DNA from 3 places in the Rossellomorea sp. GAMAL-10_SWC genome. Region 3 is predicted to be linked to each of the others. Evidence: riboswitches for the same ligand, from Rfam matches in the RefSeq annotation. Region 3 holds a riboswitch; each other region holds the start of a gene.
The links. Region 3 has a riboswitch for cobalamin ahead of V5E38_RS08565 ((2Fe-2S) ferredoxin domain-containing protein). Riboswitches for the same ligand answer to the same signal wherever they lie in the genome.
Positions count from the first base shown of each region.

Region 1: another riboswitch for cobalamin. It lies ahead of V5E38_RS11955 (ABC transporter substrate-binding protein); the one in region 3 lies ahead of V5E38_RS08565 ((2Fe-2S) ferredoxin domain-containing protein).
Region 2: another riboswitch for cobalamin. It lies ahead of metE (5-methyltetrahydropteroyltriglutamate--homocysteine S-methyltransferase); the one in region 3 lies ahead of V5E38_RS08565 ((2Fe-2S) ferredoxin domain-containing protein).

Region 1 is NZ_CP144911.1:2,428,335-2,433,400, forward strand. It holds gene V5E38_RS11945 (ABC transporter ATP-binding protein) at 2-787, opposite strand; gene V5E38_RS11950 (FecCD family ABC transporter permease) at 784-1,836, opposite strand; gene V5E38_RS11955 (ABC transporter substrate-binding protein) at 1,802-2,761, opposite strand; cobalamin riboswitch at 2,884-3,056, opposite strand; gene V5E38_RS11960 (ATP-binding protein) at 3,202-4,986, opposite strand; gene V5E38_RS11965 (response regulator transcription factor) at 4,986-5,066, opposite strand, start outside.
Region 2 is NZ_CP144911.1:1,248,680-1,253,745, reverse strand. It holds gene V5E38_RS05990 (acyl-CoA thioesterase) at 1-19, opposite strand, end outside; gene metE (5-methyltetrahydropteroyltriglutamate--homocysteine S-methyltransferase) at 36-2,324, opposite strand; cobalamin riboswitch at 2,472-2,670, opposite strand; gene V5E38_RS05980 (amino acid permease) at 2,936-4,324, opposite strand; gene brnQ (branched-chain amino acid transport system II carrier protein) at 4,454-5,066, opposite strand, start outside.
Region 3 is NZ_CP144911.1:1,753,039-1,758,104, reverse strand. It holds gene cobJ (precorrin-3B C(17)-methyltransferase) at 1-1,580, opposite strand, end outside; gene V5E38_RS08565 ((2Fe-2S) ferredoxin domain-containing protein) at 1,634-2,017, opposite strand; cobalamin riboswitch at 2,144-2,325, opposite strand; cobalamin riboswitch at 2,504-2,690, opposite strand; gene V5E38_RS08560 (YbjQ family protein) at 2,962-3,282, opposite strand; gene V5E38_RS08555 (polysaccharide deacetylase family protein) at 3,701-4,402, shown strand; gene V5E38_RS08550 (MGDG synthase family glycosyltransferase) at 4,485-5,066, opposite strand, start outside.

The DNA of each region.
Region 1 (5,066 bases), 680 kb from region 3:
TTTACAATACATTACTTTTATAAATAATGACTTTTTTATTTGTTTCGGGATTATCTAAAATTTGAAAAGATGTGTCATATAAACCTTTTAATAAATCTTCACTTAAAACTGAGTCTGTTTTTCCTTCGATATAAATTTTTCCGTCCTTTAATCCTACTAATCGATCACAGTAAAGACTTGCTAAATTTAAGTCATGAAAAACAGTTACGATCGTTTTATTCTCATGTTTTTGTAATTCCTTTAAAACATCTAAAATTTTAATTGTATGCATTAAATCTAAATGGTTACTTGGTTCGTCTAAAAAAATATATGGTGTTTCCTGAGCAAAGCATTGAGCAAGAAATACTCTTTGACGCTCACCACCACTAATTTCATTTATGAGGCTTTTTTCCATCTTCTTAGTACCAGTCATCATCATTGCGTTATTGACTGCAGTTTCATCGATTGTGGACCAGCTAGGAAAAAAGGAAGACGAATGAGCAAGACGTCCAAGTTTAACTGTTTCTTTTACCTCATAAGAATATGTATAGGAATTTTGTTGTGATAAAACAGCAATTTTTTTTGCTATTTGTTTATTAGACATACTAGATACAAATTCTCCATCTAACATGACATTTCCTTTAGACGGTTTAAAAAGTCCACTAAGAATATTTAAAAACGTTGACTTTCCACTCCCATTTGGACCAATAATTCCTAGCCATTCTCCTTGATTAATAGAATAAGACAGTTCATCCAAATCAGTATGAATTCCATCATATGAATATGAGATATCTTGACATTTAATCATACTTTTCCCCTATTTCTTTTCAAAGATAGTAATATTAATGCAAATATTGGAGCACCAATTAATGAAGTAATTACCCCGATTGGTAACTCTCTTGGGGCTAATACAACTCTTGATAATATGTCCGACCCGATTAAAAATATTGCGCCATTGATCATTGATAATGGAAGTAATTTTTTATGTAATGGCCCTACCAAAGTTCTAGTAAAATGCGGAACAACTAATCCTACAAATCCAATTGTTCCAGAAACAGCTACTGCTGCACCAGACAAAATACTACCAGTTAACAAAATTAAATAAGTGGATTTTTTTACATCAATTCCAATATGTTTTGCATTTGTGCTACCAAATGTCATCGCATCTAGCTGCCTATTTTGACTAAATAAAATTAAGAAAGAAATGATTAAAAACGGTAATAAACTAAGAGAGTACTGAATGCCCCTCCCACCGATATTACCCATTAACCAGCCAATTACTGTACGTAATTCATTATTTGAAAAAGTTATAAATAATGATAATAATGCAGAACAAAACGAACTTATTATAATGCCACCTAGTATGATTGTCTCTACATTAAGAGATGGATCTAGTTTTCGAACAAATAGTAATAATAAGATGAGTGTTCCAAATCCAAATAATATACTAACAACTGGCAAAGTAAAATAAGTTACAAAAGGTAAGCTTATTTGAAAAAATAAAACAACCACTGCTCCTACAGAGGCACCTGAAGAGACACCTAATGTAAAAGGATCAGCTAATGGATTTTTAAGTATTCCTTGAAATGCAACACCTGCCAACGAAAGGCTAGCACCGACTAATCCAGCTAACATTACCCTTGGCACTCGTATATTCATGACAATTGTTTGAATATCAGCTGGAACATAATCAGTTTTAAATAGAGCATCTGAAAAGCTAGAAATAATAGAAGAAAAGGGAATCGATGTAGACCCAATCGAAACCCCTAAAATAAATAAAAAAATTAATAAGATAAATGGAATTAAAAAGATTAAATATGTATTATTTATAAAGCTCTGGGTAAACCGCCTTTGCAATTGCTTCGACTCCCTCTGCAAGTCTTGGACCAGGTCTAGATGTTGTATCTGAATTAACATCATATACACGGTGATTTTTAATTGCGTTTACTGTTTGCCAGTTTTTCCTAGCCATTACAGTTTTTTCTAAATTTGGAACATAATATCCATAAGTAGTTAAAATCACATCAGGATTCGCTTTAATAGCTGATTCCTCACTATACTTAACCCAACCTTTTTCACTTTCAGCTACGTTTTTAGCATGAACAATCGAAAGCATTTCATCTAAGAACGTACCTTTACCTGCTGTATATATTTCAGGTGGTCCTGATATTTCAAGCCAAACCTTTGGATTTGTATTTGCTTTAGCTGTTTTTTTGCTAATTTCATCTAATTTTGTTTTCATACCAGTTACTACTTTTTTCGATTGCTCAGTTTTTCCCGTTATTTCTCCAACTTGTTGAATTGTATCATACACGTCATTAATAGTTGCAGCATTTTTTACAACAAAAACATTAATCCCCGCTTGTTTGATCTGTTCTAAACCGTCAGCAGAAATTCCTAAACTTGATTCATGCGCTAAAACTAAATCAGGTTTTAATGAAATAATTTTTTCAACATTATAAGTCATATCGGCATTATTTCCGCCAACTTTATCAATTGATTTTACTTCTTTTGGATAATTGTCAAAATCTGTTACCCCTACTACATCCTTGCCATCACCAATAGAAAACAAGATTTCAGTATTACTTGGAATAAGTGATACGATTCTTTTAGGTGCCTCTTTAAAGCTAACTTCTTTGTTCGTTGCATCTTTTACAGTCATTGGAAAAGTTGCTTGTTCACTCTTACTTACATTCGATTTTTTTTGTGTGGTATCATTATTACAACCAAATAATCCTAAACACAATAACATAATGATAAAACTTGATAAAAACTTCTTCATTTAAATCCTCCTATTATTTTGGAAAGCATAAAAAAACCCATTCATTTTGAATGGGGCTGAAACAACATATAAATACAAGAATTCTTGCAACTGCTGCTTCAAATTCTTACTCCCCGAAGAATTGAACAAGGATGAATTTAGCAGGTCTACTGACTTTGTTTCAACCTACTCCGACCTTCCCATTCTTAAAGAACAGTGGCTATTCGTTTCGTTCACATTACAGTTGCGGGGACAGTTCTGGATTATACCAGATTCCCTTTTAAGCAATACTTGCACTAAACTCATCAATATTTCATTAATTCAATCGTAAGATAAATTTGGTAAGAATTCAATTATTTTCTTTATATGTTTATTATTTTACTAATTTTTTTTGTTTTTTGTTTGTTTTGCAGTGATATCGTCTCTAAACTTAAAGGTAATATGTTTTATATGAAACAAGATTACTCTACATCTTTTTCGTTCATTCGTAAATTATGCGGTATTTTAACTTTAAATGTCGTTCCCTGTCCTTCTTCACTATAGACCTGAATCGATCCACCATGTGCTGTTACAATATTTTTAACGATTGATAAACCTAAACCCGTGCCACTTCTACCTCTTGTACGAGCTTTATCCGCTTTATAAAAACGTTCAAATACAAATGGTAAATCTTCTTTTGAAATCCCTGCACCTGAATCAATAAAATTAAATGTAGTTGATCTTTCATTTTGATTTACTGAAACAATAATTCTTCCATTTTCATTTGTATGTCTTATTGCATTATCAATTAAATTTGTAAAAACCTGTTCCATCCGATCCTCATCTATGTAGATATTTAAATGCGGAATGTTGTCGATTTCTCCAAATAACTTAATATTTTTTTCCTTTGCTAAACCTTTAAACTTGCGTAAAATCCGATCAACAAATTGTACTAGAGGAACGAAGTCTCTATTTAATTCAGTAAATCCGTTCTCCATTCTTGCTAAATCTAACAAATCATTTACTAATCGACCCATTCTAAGTGACTCATCATAAATGATTTGTGACAATTCTTGCATCTCTTCCTTGGATTCTGCTACACCATCAACAATCGCTTCGCTATAACCTTGTAATAAGGAAATAGGCGTTCGTAGTTCATGAGAAACATGCGCTATAAAATCTTTTCTCATCTTTTCTAACCGTCTTTGTTCTGTAACATCACGAATCACCGCTACAACGCCTCTTATATTTGTTTGATTATAAAGAGGCGACATTAAAACTTGCCAATTGCCTTGATCGAAATTTAATTCTATAAATTGCTTTTTCTCACTTTCGACGACTAATACAAATAAATCTAATAGTTCCTTCGTTAAAACAAGTGAAGAAGGTTCTTCAAATTGATCATCATTAAGCATTTTCAAAAAGCGTTCAGCTGGTGGATTCGATGTCACGATTTGACCTTCTTTATCAATCGAAATTACACCATCTACCATACTTGTAATAATATTAGAAACCTTCTCCTTCTCTTGTTTTAATGCATTCATATTAAAATTTAATTGTTTACTCATCTTGTTAAATGAATACGCAAGTTCTCCAATTTCATCACTTGAATGGATTGGTACTTTCACATTAAAATTCCCTGAAGTCATACTACTTACAACTTCTTTCATCTTTCTAAGAGGAGCTGTAATTTTAGAAGAAAGAAAGAATGAGAAAAATGTTGTTAACACGATCCCAATCGATGCCGCGAGCAAGACAAAATTAGTCGTTTGGTGAATCATCACTTTTACAGGTTGTAATGTTTGGTATATAAATACAGCTCCATTTTTTGAGTTTGTATGTAATGGAACACCTACTACTAATTTTTCTCTCTCACTATTTTCACCATAAACAAGTCTTTTACTGACCTCTTTATGATCAGTTAACGTTTTATTTAAGATTTCATCATTTTTAATTTCTTTAAATGGTAGCTCCTGTATTCCATATGTATTATTTGAATACCATGGCTCTTGACCGTCAATAGAAATGATTACTCTTGAATATCTACTAACAATATTATTTGATAAATACTCAATATCGGAGAGTGGTTGACCATTTTCTATTAATTGTGCAATTTTTGTGGCATCATCCTTCATATTTTGTACTTGAAGGTCAATATAAAATTTTTCAAAAAATCCTATTAAGACAAAGGTCAAGAATGATAATACAAGAGAGACTAGTAAGATAATTGTCAGCCAAAGCTTTCCAACTAAACTTCTTACGATCATTACTCCTGACCTACTTCAAATTTATAACCGACACCCCAAACAGTGACGATCATTTTCGCAGCATCCTCAGAGCTTTTACT
Region 2 (5,066 bases), 500 kb from region 3:
TTACATATCTACCACTCATCGATTTCACCCTATCATTAAATAATTGAATAATATTTTTCTCGAACTTTTTTCGCAGATTTTACCATATTTGTTAAGGCATCTATTACCTCAGTTTCATTGCGCGTCTTTAAACCACAGTCTGGATTAACCCAAAATCTATTTGCATCACACACTTTTAAAGAACTAATAATATTTTCTTCTATTTCCTCAACCGATGGTACCCTCGGACTATGAATATCATACACGCCTAAACCAATTCCAAATGGATAAGGGGACTCAGCTAAATAAGTAGAAAATTCTTGATGACTTCTTGCATGTTCAATTGAAATAACATCTGCATCTAAATCAATAATTGTGTCCATAATATCGCTAAAATTGCTATAACACATATGAGTATGTATTTGTGTTTCATTTCGGACGCTTGAAGTAGCTAAACGAAATGCTCTCGTTACCCAATGTAAATATTGACCCCAATCTTTTTGCTTCAATGGTAAACCTTCTCGAATTGCAGGTTCATCAACTTGAATAATTGAAATGCCAGCCGTTTCAAGTGCTTTTACTTCTTTACGTAAAGCTAGTGCAATTTCATTTGCTATTTCTTCTCTTGTACGATCCTCACGAACAAACGACCAATTTAATATTGTAACTGGACCTGTTAACATTCCTTTGACTGATTTAGCTGTTAAGCTTTGTGCATACTCAGTTTCATTTACAGTAATTGGCTTTGTAAATTCAACTTTACTAAAAATAATTGGCGGTTTAACACAGCGTGATCCATAAGATTGAACCCATGCTTTTTTCGTAAATGCAAATCCCTCTAGTTTCTCACCAAAATATTCAACCATATCCGTACGTTCATACTCACCATGTACTAATACATCCATATCAATATTTTCTTGAATCTCAATCCACTCTTTAATTTTCAATTTAATTTGATTCATATATTCTGAATCATCAATTGTTCCTTTGCGCCATTGCTGTCTTATTTGTTTAATTTCCTTCGTTTGAGGGAAACTTCCAATTGTAGTCGTTGGTAAAATCGGTAAATTCATTACTTTATTTTGTAATGGATATCTTAAATGGAATGGTACTGGTCTTCTAAAATCTTCTTCATTAATGGATTCCAGTTCATTACTAGTTGAATGATTTTTTTTGCTAAGCTGTTTTAAATTTACTAAACAATTACTTGCATATTTAACTTCATTTTCAAACATGCTCGCTTTGTTTATAAATAAACTTTTTAGTATCACTAACTCTTCTAATTTTTCATCAGCAAACGATAATGCCTCGAACAATGTTTCATTTAATAATTTCTCTTCAACTTTTGTAACTGGTACATGAAGCAAACTACAAGACGGTTGAATCCACCAATCTTTTGGACTTATTTCTTTTTTAAGAGAATTTAAAAAATCAATGGAATCATTTAAATCATTTCTCCAAATATTACGCCCATTAAGTATTCCTACGCCTAATACCTTGTCATTTGGAAATCCGTACTTCAGGATCGACTCTAAATTTCCATCTTTACCGTGAACAAAATCAAGACCAATACCTGATACTGGGAATGAAATTAGTTCTTTATATTGTTCAACTGCTTCAAAGAAAGTTTGAAGCATAATTGATAATGTAGGTACAGCTTTTGCGATTTGATCATAAACTTCTTTCATAAAACGAATATCTTCGCTTGACTCTTCTAACACAAAACATGGTTCATCAATTTGTACCCACTCAACACCTTCATTCTCTAGCTCTTTAAGCATTTGTATATAGAGGTTTACTAGTTTATTAATTATGTTTCGTTTTTCTTCTTCCTGGTAACCTTTTGCTAACTGTACAAATGAATAGATTCCTAGAATGACAGGTTTCGTTTTTATACCAAGCTCAATTAGAGCCTCTTTGTATGCTTCTAATGGCTTATTGAATAGCAATTTAGATTGCTTCTCTTTTTGATATTCAGGAACGATATAGTGATAGTTTGTATTAAACCATTTCGTCATTTCACAAGCTACAATGTTTTTACTACCCCTTGCTAATGCAAAATACGTATCTAGACTTGGTCTTTCATTTATTTCACCAAATCGACCAGGAATCCAACCAAACATAGTAGCAAAATCTAACACATGATCATAAAACGTAAAATCATTTACAGGGACTAGTTCCACACCTAAATCGTACTGTTTTTTTATTGAGCTTAATCTTAGTGATTTCATTTCCTTCTCAAATTCTTCTTGATTAATTTTCTTTTGCCAAAAGCTTTCTAACGTTTTTTTCCATTCACGATTTTCACCAATTCTCGGATATCCTAGATTACTTATTTGTACCATCTTTTCCCTCTCCTTTTAACTAAAATAAAAAAGCATTTTTATCTCATAAGAGACAAAAATGCCTTTAAGTTGGAAAACATAAATAATTAGAATACGTTAACTTAAGCTTTCTTTCCATAAGGCACCTCCCTATCTCTCGTAGGTCAAACAGCGTCGTTAGAATAGGCAGGTCTCCTGACTTAAGAATCTTTGTAAATAAAAGCCTTCCCTATTTTAATAAGTGGCATCTTCTTATTTACTCCTCTATTACAGTGGCGGGACCGTGTTGGAATTAAACCAAACTTCCCTTTTAAGTAAATGATTTCAAACTTTGAACTTCATTTACACCTATTCCCTACTATTTAGTTTTCATCATTTTGTCATAAAATGCAAAAATAGTCAAAATATTTTTTTATTTTTCGTTCTATTTTAAAAAAATTTTTATTTTGGATTAAATAAATGCTGTTGATTTAGTAATTCAAGTAATTAAAATATGCGTTCGTATACTAATCTCATCCAGTTTAATTACTGTTTGATCTAATCATACGAACGCATTGATTGTTTATAAAATTTATTTTTTTATTGAATAGCTATGTTCAAAGAAACATCTTACCATCAAACTAAGTAATGTATTAATTAGCTATTTCTTCATCTGATTGAGCATCTAATGGTACACGTTTTCCGATACCAAAAGCATAGAAACAAATGACAAGGATTGCCAAGAAAATAATCCCTACAATAAGTGAGATGCGTGTGTCATCATTAAACCACATACCGATCAATACCATAACTAAATAGGCTAATGTTAAGTAGTTAGTAAATGGTGCAAAAGGCATTTTAAAAGGATGATTTTTAATTTCATCTCCTTTTACTTTTCTGAAACGAATATGACTAATTAAGATGACAAACCACGGGATCATCCCAGGAAGTACACTTGCACTGTATACATACACGAATAAGTTTTTTGGTGCAATAAAATTTAAAATAACGCCAATTACTAAACCAATTAGTACACCGAACGTACCAAATAAAGGCACTCCGTTATTTGAGACTTTTGTAAAATATTTTGGTGCTTGTCCATTTATACCTAATGTATAAAGCATGCGACCTGCACTATAAATACCACTGTTACAACCAGACAATGCAGCAGTGATTACGACAAAGTTAATAATTCCAGCTGCAGCTGTAATACCAAATTTTGCGAAAGTTACAACAAACGGGCTACCAATCGAATTTAGTTGATCCCAAGGGAAAACTGTTACAATTACAAAAATAGCACCAATATAGAAAATTAAAATACGCCAAATAAGACTTTGAATCGCATCTTTTAATGTTTTTTTCGGATTTTCTGCTTCTCCAGCTGTAATACCAATCAATTCAACGCCTTGATAAGCTCCAACAACTAGTGAAAGTGCAAAGAAGAAACCTGACCAACCACCTGTAAAGAATCCGCCATTTTTCCAAAGGTTAGATAGTCCAATCGCATTTCCACCGTTTCCAAGACCGAAGAAAATAAGACCAAACCCTGCAACAATCATTAATAAAATCGTAACGACTTTAATCATTGCAAACCAAAATTCAAATTCACCAAATGATTTAACGGAAATTAAATTTGCTGCACCAAGAATCACAATTGCAATAATTCCTGGTATCCAAGCAGGTAGGTCTGGAAACCAGTATTTCATATATGCCCCAACTGCAATAATTTCTGACATTCCAACAATAACCCACTGGAACCAATTACTCCAAGCAGTCATATACCCTGCTAAAGGGTGTATATATTTATGGCCAAATGTCGCAAATGAACCTGTACTTGGCTCTAGGTATAGCATTTCCCCCATTGCACGCATAATGAAGAAGATAAAAATCCCCGAAATTGCATAAGCAAGCATTACTGAAGGGCCCGTCCAATGAATTGTACTCGTTGAACCCATAAATAAACCTACACCGATTGTTCCGCCCAAAGCAATCATCTGAATATGGCGCGCTTTCAATCCTTTTTTCAATTCCTTTTGTACCATTCTATTTCCTCCCCTTTCTGATGAAACAAGTGTCACTTTTTGAATCAAACTTAAAAACTTCTCCCCTAAAACCATTACTAACTTACTTTAGAATATTTACAGTTAAAAACCTGCTCTATCTTCCTATAATTAACTGATCTTTCGAATTGAACTAGGAATATTTTTCTTATTTTTCTTACGTAAAATACTAATAAAATAACCAATAAAACCACCAATAATAGCTGGAAATATCCAACCTAAACCTAAACTATACAACGGGAGGTACTTATTGAAAAGATGATGAATTACTTCAATCTGTATTCCAGCTGAGTTTAACCCATCAAATAGACTCACAATAAAAGTTAAGATCAAACTACCTTGATACACTTCTGACCTACCTTGAAAAGTATAGTGTAAGAATGTTAAGAAAATTAAGGATATAGCGATAGGATATAGTGTCATTAATACAGGAATCGAAACTTTAATTAGCTGTGTTAACCCTATATTTGCTATAAGAGTACTAAATACAGTCATAATAATCGCAATTTTTTTGTAAGAAATGGCTGGAAACAATTCATGAAAAAAAGTAGAACAAGCAGTGATTAGACCTACACTCGTAGTCAAACATGCCACTGTAATCATTAAACCTAATAATATTGCCCCATAAGAACCAAAATAATAGTCTGAAACTTTCGCTAAAACTTCAGCTCCATTATCTAGTCGACCAAGTTTCTCAACACTAGAAGCCCCCATATATGTAAGA
Region 3 (5,066 bases):
TCCTGGTACACAAAACCTTGAACTTCTTTGACCCGTTTAAAAAATTTATAGAAACGTTCATTTGGATACGCCTTTTGTTGGTACTCTTGAACAATTCCCTCTATGACCCCGACAATTTTGTCCGGTGCGATTCCTTCAGCTACGATTTGGCCATTATGAGCGGTTCTTCCAGCTGTCTTGGCTCCTAAAAATAAATCAAACGCTCCCTTACGATAGACAATGCCAATATCTTCTTTTACGGCTCCATAACAAGCCATGCCGCAGCCATTCACACCAAGTTTCAATTCTTTTGGGAGTTCCATGCCGCCAAGCCTTTCTTGTAGCTCATCGGCATAAGGGATGGAATCCTTCTTTTCTCCGTCACAAAAATCACAGGCTTTTACGGTTAATACGTCGCCAACAGGAGCAATCAAAAAGTTGGCTCTCGTTAGTTTTTCAATAATCTCATCAGGCTTAGAGGTTAAAATTTGCAGCTTCATAAAATGGTCTTGTGTGTATTCCATGACTCCTTCTTTTCCGACAATTTCGGAAAGAATGACCATCTGATGCGCGGTAAATTTTTTATTGGCGACACCAGGGCTGACCGCTACCTCAAAAATAGATTGAAAGTCTTGCTTCACAATTAAACCTTGGGTTTGTCCATAGGTCTCACCAAGGATCATTTGCAAGGCTTCCTCAGCCAACTCTCTTGGCGACTCTTTCACAGAGGTTGGGGTGACTAGTTTCTTGTTTACTGGCATTACATCTTCCATTTGCTCCAATGCCCATGGTTCAGCTTCCTTTTGCAGACGCTGATGCGGTTTCAAAGGTTGAATTGCCTGATTTAATGTATACTTCCGCTGATAACCACGCGGAGTAATCATCAATTCATCGTAGAAAAATGTTGAAGAGTTGCCTATTAAAACGGTAGTTAACATGCCAATTTCATGTTCTAACATTTCTTGTAAATTTGTTAAGACGATCTTTTGACTATCACGGTAGGCACTCTTTACCAATCCTACAGGGGTGTCTGGCGAGCGGTATTTTAATAGAATTTTTTGTGCTTCCATGATCTGACGTGTTCTTCTCCCGCTTTTTGGATTGTATAGGGCAATCACAAAATCAGCTTGAGCGGCCGCTTCGATTCGTTTCTCGATCAAGCTCCACGGTGTTAAATGGTCACTTAAGCTAATCGTACAGGCATCATGCATGACCGGCGCGCCTAATAAAGCAGCACAGGAGTTGATGGCAGAAATGCCAGGGACCACCTCCACTTTTACCCCTGATTCTTTTTTCCAACCTTTTTCAACTAGCACTTCGTAAACAAGTCCTGCCATTCCATAAACACCAGCATCACCGCTCGAAATGACAGCTACCGTGTAACCGAGCTCAGCTTGTTTCACAGCCTCCTGGGCACGGCTCACTTCTTCTGTCATTCCTGTGCTGATGATTTGCTTTCCGGCTATTAATCCCTTGATTAAATCAACGTAGGTTTTGTAGCCGATAATGATATCACTTTCTTGGATGGCTTCCTTTGCCCGTCCGGTAATATGTTTTTCATCACCAGGGCCAAAACCAATAACCAATAATTTACCTTTCACACTATTACGCCACCTTCCACAATTTCAAACTAGAATCCAGCTACTATCCGCTGTTAAATCTTTTCTTTAACCGCTTTTTGTATTCCTTCGATACATTCCGACCCTTCTGGATGTATGAATCCAGCTTCGGAATATTGATAGATCGAATGCTCCTGAAGGCAATGGCCTTCAGCCAGATGACGCTTTACAATCGTAGTTCCCACTTCTGGGGTTACGTTTTTATACCAAGTCCCTGAAGGATAGACGATGGCAACAGGTGCATCCTTACATCTTCCATTGCATCTCGTTCTTGTAGTATGTATGATTGAATCTAAGCTTAAATTGGTGATTTCATTCCGTATTGCTTGTGTCGCTTCCTCCCCACCCTTTCTCATACAGCTGCTGCCGTTACAAATGAGGACATGGTGTTTCGTCCCTTGTAAATTCCAAGTAGTCATGTAACATACTCCCTTTCGTTTTTTCATAAAAAAAGCACCCCTATGGACATAGGGGTGCAGAATAAATACACACAAAAAAATAGCGATGTAAGTTCAGCACTTCTACCTATGTTCCCGTAGGTTGATTGAAGCTATTAGGTAAAGGCAGGTCTCCTGACTTAGGTTCATCATTCTATTGCGTCTTCCCAAATTCCTTCAGTGACATCTGCAATGAACTCCCCATACAGTGGCGGGTACCGTGACGGATTTAAACCGTACTTCCCTATTAAGCACTATTTTCATAGTGCACCAATCCTAATCTATTCAATTTTTAAAAAGACTTGTTTCTTGTAGAGGCATACTATAGGCATAAAAAAATGATTTAGAATCATTAAAACGAAAAAATCCGTTCAACATAAGTTGAACGGATAAAACGCCAGCACAAAGAAAGTTAATAAATAATCCTTTTTGTCCAAACGTTTCATCTTCTCAACCCCCGAAGAAATCGAAACTTTAAAAGCTAAGACAGGTCTCCTGACTTGTGTATCTTCCTACTTTAGACCCTTCCCGTAACGTCCATATAAACGTTTCAGTGGTTTGTCTATTTCGTCCACACTTACAGTTGCGGGGACAGTTCTGGTAATGCTCCAGATTCCCTATTAAGCCCTAAGGCATCTTAACGAATTGTTAACAAATTAATATTCAATTTATTAGATATTTATTAGATATTATTATTCTAGTCTATCAGAATTAATATTTCAAGAGGTTATTAAACTACTTTAAGGAAAACGCTATCCTCCAATAACTTCATCTTTTTTAAGTAATTGAATTATTATAGATATAAAAGAAATTAAATATCTTCATTTCTTTTTTTAAAACTTATTGTTATTTAAGGACAAGTAAAAAGAGAACTCTTCGTGGGTTTTCTTGTAAACTTGTCCGTGAAATTGTCCGCACTTTTTTTATTATATTTTCTCGACTACTACTGCCGTTCCATAAGCGACAATTTCACTCATGTTTTGCCCTATTTCACCTGAATCAAAACGCATCATGATAATTGCATTTGCATCCATTTCACTAGCATTTTTAGTCATTCGATCCATTGCTTCTTTTCTCGCATCCTCAAGCATTGCAGTGTATTGTTTGATTTCTCCACCAACAAGACTTTTTAGACCAGCTAAAATATCGCCACCAAGTCCTCTACTACGTACAATAACTCCAAATACAGGACCCTTTACTTCAACTAGTTTATACCCTTCAATGTTTTCAGTTGTAACTACGATCATAATGTTCACCTCAAAATTTTTATTCTTTACACAAAATTATTTTCCAATTTTGTGTATGTATTTCAATGCCATTTTTAAACTTCATTAATTAAAAATGGAAAATTTGAAACGTATATTGTATTAATTCTATGTAATTGGTTTAATCCCTTTTTACAAAAGAGAAATTCATTTTTTCAGAAAATTAATATTCGTTAAAATTTCCGAGACTGATTTTTCTATTTCAATTGATGACTTCTTATTTACATCTATAAATTTAGTGCTAAACTTTAATCATTCTCATTTTACCATCTACTCACTTTTCGAGAGCACAATTTTATTTTATCATAATATTATCTGCATTTAATTACCAACAAAATATAAATTGGACTATAATAATGTTATATGATTATTATTATTTAAAGGTAGTTAAGGAGAATTTATGCTTAGAATTTTCATCATTATCGGGGGGTTACTATTATTATTATTTATTCTTTATGGACCAATCCCGAGTTTACTAACACGTTTATTTAAATTCTTTTCAATCCATCAAGTTTATTCTAAAAGTCAAAAACGAATTGCTTTAACTTTTGATGATGGTCCACATCCAGTTTATACGAATTTACTTTTAGATTTACTCCAAAGTCATTCGATTAAAGCAACTTTTTTTGTATTAGGTTCAGCGGCAGAAAAGTATCCTACGATCATTAAAAGAATACATGAAGATGGTCACTTAATCGGAATACACAATTATAAACATAAATGTAATTGGTTTCTCAGTCCAAAACAATTAAAAAATCAAATAAAAAAGACTGCAAGTATTATTAAGAAAATAACGAACGATAACCCACTTTATTATCGACCACCTTGGGGGTTAGCTTCACTTCCACTTCTATTTCAGAAAAAGCTTAAAATTATTTTATGGTCTGTAATGGCAAATGATTGGAGTAGTAAAAAAGGAAGTGAAGGCATTTATAGTCTTTTGTTAAATCAAACGAAACCAGGAGCAATTATTTTATTACATGATAATGGAGATACATTTGGTGCAGACGAGGATGCTCCTATTCATACAATAAAAGCGTTAGAGAGATTTATTGAACATTGTTTACAAAACCAATATCAGTTTGTTAGGATTGATCATTAGCTTATTAAAACTAAACACCACAAGGAAACTCTTTACCTTGTGGTGTTTTTACGTATTCATAAAGTTATTAGTCATAACACTCTTAAGAAATGGAACTAAAAATATCATTGACAATTAATTGTGAACTAAATCCTTTATTTAATGCGGTTAAAGATGATTTCATTTGTTCTAAATGATTTGATTTGAAAAGAATTCGATTAATATAAAAAGTTAATTCATTTAACGACTTTACTGTTACTGAAGCACCAGCATTTTCAAATATTCTGGAATTCTCTTTTTCTTGTCCTGGTGTTGGTTTATATAGGATTGTCGGTAAATTACATGCAATACATTCTGATAATGTAATACCACCAGGCTTCGTAATTAAGAGATCAGATTTTTTATACAAATTACGTATATTATTTACGTAGCCAAATACTTGTAGGCGGTCTTTGTATTCTTCATTTAACTTACATAATTTATTATAAAGTATGCGATTATAGCCACAGACAACTGCTACATTAAGTTTTGTTTCAGCAAGTAACTGCTTGGCCATTTTTTCTACGTCCTTTAATAATCCAACTGCTCCAGCAACTATTAAGATTTGGTCGTTTGATTTCGATTTATTTGTACCTTCATTTAAAAAATCTAATTCTTTAAATTCTTGTCGTAGAGGTATACCAGA